2 regions of the Lactiplantibacillus plantarum genome follow, and region 1 is predicted to be linked to the other one. Evidence: predicted binding sites of a transcription regulator. Region 1 holds the regulator's gene; the other holds the start of a gene.
The links. The regulator Rex, encoded in region 1, represses fermentation and respiration genes when NADH is low (regulators of the CRP and FNR family bind a similar motif). The targets are predictions, from matches to a motif close to TTGTGAANTANTTCACAA.

Region 1 (3,142 bases):
CAGCGCACCAGAGTAAGACTGGAGATAGCTTTCCAACCAAGTAAGGGTTTCGACGTCCAAGTGGTTCGTCGGTTCGTCAAGGATAAGCAAGTCCCGTTTTTCAAGTAACAACTTGGCCAAGGCCAACTGGGTCTTTTGTCCACCGGATAGTGCCGTCACCGACTTATCGTACACCTCGGCGTCGAATTGGAAGCCGTGCAACACGCCCCGAATCTCAGCTTGGTAGCCGTACCCGTTTTTTTGTTGAAATTCAGTTTGAATCTGATCATAGGTTTTCAGGGTCTGTTGATAAGCCTGCTCATCATTCATGATTGCGGGGTCGCTCAATTGATTTTCGAGCTGGTGCATCCGTTTTTCGATGGCATGTAACTCAGCAAAGACACTACTCATTTCTTCCCAAATCGTATTGTTACTATCCAGTCCTTGGTCTTGCGCCAAGTAACCGATTGTTAAGCCCTTGCGCATTGAAATCTGGCCTTCGTCCGGTACCGTTTCGCCGGCAATCATTTTAAGTAAGGTTGATTTTCCGGCCCCGTTTCGACCGACGAGGGCCACCCGAGCGTGTTCTTGAATATCCATTTGTACGTTATCGAACAAGACATCGGCGCCAAAACGCCGCATAACTTGCTGTACTTGTAGTAAAATCACGCTTTATTAAGCTCCTTTCACATTTAATTCGTGACATAATTGTAGCATATTGTAACGGCCTGACCCAATTATTCGGAATAATAAGTAATTATTATTTCACAAAGTCACGCGTTATGCTAGAATAGTGTCAGCAAATTCACAAACTTTTAATTAGGAGGACACGTCCGAATGGCAGAAACAAAAATTCCACGGGCAACGGCAAAACGGTTACCGATTTATTACCGCTATTTAAATATCTTGCTAGATGCAGATAAGAAGCGGGTCTCATCGACCGAGTTGTCCGAGGCGGTTAAAGTAGATTCAGCAACGATTCGGCGAGATTTCTCGTATTTTGGGGCGCTCGGCAAACGAGGGTATGGATACGATGTTGAAACGTTACTTGCATTTTTCAAAAAGATTTTAAATCAAGACACCTTAACGAATGTTGCTTTAATTGGGGTCGGTAATTTGGGCCACGCCCTACTGAACTTTAATTTTCACAAAAACAGTAATGTCCGCATTTCAGCAGCATTTGATGTCAACGAGGCGATTGCCAATACAGTCCAAAGTGGGGTTCCAGTGTACCCAATGACGGAGCTCAAAAAGCAATTGATCGAACAACAGATTGAGATTGCTATCTTAACGGTGCCAACCACGGTTGTTCAGAAAATTACCGATGACTTGGTTGATGCAAACGTCAAAGGAATCATGAACTTTACGCCGTTACGAATCTCCGTTCCTGAGACAGTACGGGTTCAGAACGTTGATTTGACCAACGAATTACAAACATTGATCTACTTCATTGAACATTACGGTCAGCAATTAGGTGACAATGGTAATGACGATGAAAATGAGACTGAAGATTAATAACTCGCTTTATCTTTGAAATTAAATGGCTATAAAAAGGCTTCTCTGAATTATTCAGGAAAGCCTTTTTAACATACTTAGATCACGAATCATTGATTGTAACGTATAAATATTCGGTGAAAATTAACGTTGAAACGCTAGGTTAGCGCTACCTAGTAATGATACTAGTGCAGTAAGCCTAATAATGTGGGTAACACAACCGATGCGTTCATTAGGATGTGAGCCGTCATCGATGTTTGAATCCGACCGGTGTGCTGGTATAACCAGCAGAATAATAACCCGATAAAGGCATAGAGGATAAAGTGACCATCCGCATGTGCAAAGCTAAATAGCACACTAGAAATCAAGGCCGCCCCAATCTGACCAGTAACCGCACTTAGATTGCCAAAGATAACTTTGCGGAAGACGATTTCTTCCATAATCGGGGCACCGACAATGATGGCTAAGAAGAAAGCGGGATATTGTTGCCCAACAGTTAAGAGGGTGGTCGTGTTGGTTGACGCTGTTGACTGTCCCAGTAAAGCCGTCATTTTTAAAATGATGACTTGACCAACGATGACTAGGACAAGACCGATCAATCCCCAGATGAACGTCATGAACCAGTTACTTGGTTGTTTTTCAACAACGTTTTTTGTCCGCATGCGACTCGCCAACCAGATGAGTAGGATTGCACCGACTAAGTAGTCGACCGTTTGAATCACGAATACTTGGGCCCCTAGCTGATGGAAAGCAGTCACAAGGACGCTCGGTAGTGCGTAAATAATAAAGTAGATGATAAGAATAAAGATTGATTGGCGGCGATTAACCATCAAGTCACGTCCTTTTAAAAGTTTGATTTAAGATTTATTGATACTTCAATAGTATTCATTATAGTCGATTTGACATTCTTTGACTAATAATTGACAAATCACTTGCAATCTTGAATTAAAATGATATAGTTGACAATGTAATTAGCACTTGAGGTTGAGGAGTGCTAAAAAAGAATAAATGGAGGGATTCACGTGTTAAAACCATTAGGAGATCGCGTTATCTTGCAACAACAAGAAGAAGAAGAACAAACAATTGGCGGTATTGTCATTGCCAATAACGCTAAGGAAAAGCCCCAAAGCGGTAAGGTTGTTGCCGTCAATGACGGTCGTGTTTTAGATAACGGGACAAAAGTTGACCCCAGCGTGAAGGTCGGCGATCAAGTATTATTCGATAAGTATGCCGGTACCGAAGTCAAGTATCAAGGTGCTAAGTATTTGGTATTGCACGAAAAAGATATCGTTGCAATCGAAGACTAATCCATTTAAATTGCGCAACTTAAAATAAATTAAATTCATGAGGTGAATAGAGATAATGGCTAAAGAATTAAAGTTCTCTGAAGATGCACGTTCAGCGATGCTAAAAGGTGTCGATCAATTAGCTGACACAGTTAAGTCAACGTTAGGTCCTAAGGGTCGCAACGTTGTTTTGGAACAATCATATGGTTCACCAACAATTACTAATGATGGTGTAACGATTGCTAAGGCGATCGAATTAGACGATCATTTCGAAAACATGGGTGCTAAGTTAGTTTCTGAAGTTGCTTCAAAGACTAATGACATCGCTGGTGATGGGACGACTACTGCAACGGTCTTAACACAATCAATCGTTAATGAAGGTA
Region 2 (3,142 bases), 530 kb from region 1:
TTCAAAACCACCCATAGCTAAAACGACGCCATTATTGGCATGGATATTAAGCAGTCGTTCGCCCCGTTTGATTTGGACCCCTTGGATCACTTTAGTATTAGGATCTTGGATCAAATGTTGTGCCCGTGAGTCCAACCAAACGTCAATATTGTCAGCTCGTTCAAGGACTTTTTGCCGGAGTAGTTTCCATAATGCAGCGTCTTTATCACGTTTGTGAACGAGGGCAAAGTCAATCGTATCACTTCCGGCTAGTTCTGGGTATTCCGCCATGGTTTTCTTGATGGCAACGGCATCACCGGGTTTAATATCATGTTTCCAACTAACGGCTTTAATCCCCAGATATTTTTCAAAATATGCTGGAATTTTACTCATACCGCTTAAATAGGCGTTGAGTGTCTTAGTAGGGGTACTGAATGGCGCGCCCAGTGCTTGATAATAAGCGGTTAGTTTATCTAAGCTTTCACCCGTAACGACGTGTTGGGCGGAGTAGCGGGTGTTGCCACCTTCACGGCCAAATGGTGCCGCATCAACTACTAGTACGTGGGCACCATTATCAGCAGCAAAACGAGCCGCTGAAGCACCGGCACCACCAAAGCCTAAAACGATAACGTCGTAGTTACCGTGCCAGTTCACATTGAGCGCGGGCGTGCCGTTGAGTGCCTTAACGTATTTTTCAAAGTTATCGAAGCACCGTTCCAAGAACTTGATAGAAGGGGCATCGGTCATTTGACCATTCTGATCAAAGGCTTTAGCAGCGTAGCTTAACATGTATTCATTGCCAGGGAGTACCTGAGCATCAACTCCGGGCGCATTGAGAATATTGCGTAAGTCACCTTGAGCACGGCACGTCCCCTGTACGCCAAGGGAAGTACCAACTAACATGACCGGTTTATTAGCAAAGGGGTGGAGCTGGTAAGAAAGCCATTCAATAACGTTCTTGAGTGCGGCCGGAATGGCATGATCGTATTCGGGTACCCCGATGATCACCCCATCGGCCTGGCTAATTTTATCATTTAAGGCTTGAACGGTCGCCGGGATATGATTTTGAGTTGGTTCATTAAAAAGGGGAATCCCTGTAATTTCATTAACGTCAATGGTAGCCCGTTGACTAAAATGATGCTTCATAAATTGTAATAATTCACGGTTGTAAGACTGTTGTGCCGCCGTACCAATCAAGGCAATATATTTCATAATTAACATTCCTTTATTAGTTTTTTAGTTGGATAAGTACACGGATTGTTTACGCTTTCAATATAAATAGTTACCTAGAAAAAACAACCGTTAATTTTAACGAAGCCAACAGAATGCTATTGTGACAAGGATAACAAGCTGTGATTAATTTGACGGGTTGTCGAAACTTTAGTGAGAATTAAGCAAGTGGCAAACTTTATTTTAGCTTTTTATAAATTCTATTTATAAAAGTGTCCGATAAAAGGCACTAGTCGCTATGATAATTTCAGGTATTTTTAATCGCAAACAGGTCCCTGTAGGCTGTATATAACGGGTTTTATTGCGACACCTCAAGCAACTACAACTAAATTTAAATTGACAGACTTATAAATTAAGTTATGGTGATATTGAAAAACGGCAAACAACCGTTAATGGCAAGATATGTGAAAATCTTAACAATTATATGAAGATTAGGAGGAAGTGCAGATGTTGAGTGAAATAAAATGGAAGGGCTTTCTGTTACCGCTAATTTTTGGAATTGGGTTATGGCTAGTTACGCCACTACGACCAGTAGCAATTAGTATTATGGCGTGGCACTTATTTGCAATTTTTGTGGCAACGATTATTGCTTGTATTACCAAGCCATTACCGATGATGGCCGTCACGCTGATTGGGATTGTTGTTGCGACGTTAACGGGTGTTTTTACGATGGACGAAGTCGCTACTGGTTTTGGTAATTCGACGGCGTGGATGGTTGCCATGTGCATGTTCATGGCTGCTGGTTTTATTAAATCAGGACTTGGCAAGCGGATCGCCTATCTGTTTGTCAGTTTATTTGGCAAGCGCACGCTGAGCTTAGCATACGCCTTATCCTTTGTTGATGCCGTATTGGCGATTGGTATTCCTAGCAATAATGCGCGGGTCAACGGGATTATGTATCCCATTATTGATAATCTTTCTCGTGAAATGGGATCTGATCCGAAACAGGGCACACAGCGAAAATTAGGCTCATTTCTAGTTTTTAATGAATATGAAGTTAATAATATTACATCAGGCTTGTTTTTGACCGGTTTAGCTGGCAACATGGTGGCTATTGGTTTAGCTAAGATGCAGGGAATCACGGTAACTTGGATGCAATGGTTTATGGCTGCTTGTGTCCCAGGTATTTTATCGCTACTAATTATTCCATGGGTACTATATAAAGTCTATCCCCCTGAGGTGAAACAAACGCCAGACGCGCACCGCTGGGCAACGACGCGTTTGGCCGCACTTGGAAAAATGACAGCTAGTGAAAAAATTATGTCAATTACCTTTATTTTAGCGATTGTTTTATGGTTGATCGGGACTAAAATTGGCATCGATGCGACCGAAGTAAGTTTTATTGCAGTTGTTATTTTGCTGATTACGGGCGTGTTAACGACTAACGATTTGCTCAATGAACATTTTGCTTGGAATATTTTAGTCTGGTTATCGATCATCATGATGATGTCTAAGAAGCTAATGACACTAGGCTTTTTCCCATGGTTTTCCAAAACGTTAGGTCATTTACTGAATGGTATGAACTGGATTAGCGTGCTCATTATCCTGTTTTTAGCTTATTTTTACTTACATTACATGTTTCCGAGTGTTTCAACACAGATTTCGGCGTTATATGCTGGCTTTTTATCCATCGCCATTGGTGCCGGTGTTCCCCATGTTTTAGCGGCGTTACTATTGGCATTTGCTGGTTCAATCAACTTGTCAACGACGCCGTACTCGGCCGGGCCCGCGGCATTATTGTCAAGTACAGGCTATGTGACTAGTGCGGAGTGGTGGCGATTGAGTGCAATTATTGGGGTTATTTTTAACGTCATCTGGTTAGGTGGGGGCTTGCTGTGGACCAAGTTATTAGGCTTTTGGTAAGACTAACTGAGCAATATAGATGCGGTAAGTCGTGATTGATCCTGACCACGATTTGCCGCATCTTTCGTGT

Region 2: a site for Rex is predicted at 1,311-1,328, ahead of E5260_RS15060 (FAD-binding protein). Genes of this name have one in related genera too.

What each region holds. Positions count from the first base shown of each region.
Region 1 is NZ_CP039121.1:2,656,370-2,659,511, reverse strand. It holds gene E5260_RS12520 (ABC-F family ATP-binding cassette domain-containing protein) at 1-648, opposite strand, end outside; gene E5260_RS12515 (redox-sensing transcriptional repressor Rex) at 817-1,494, shown strand; gene E5260_RS12510 (CPBP family intramembrane glutamic endopeptidase) at 1,659-2,303, opposite strand; gene groES (co-chaperone GroES) at 2,496-2,780, shown strand; gene groL (chaperonin GroEL) at 2,836-3,142, shown strand, end outside.
Region 2 is NZ_CP039121.1:3,188,226-3,191,367, reverse strand. It holds gene E5260_RS15060 (FAD-binding protein) at 1-1,191, opposite strand, end outside; gene E5260_RS15055 (DASS family sodium-coupled anion symporter) at 1,657-3,072, shown strand.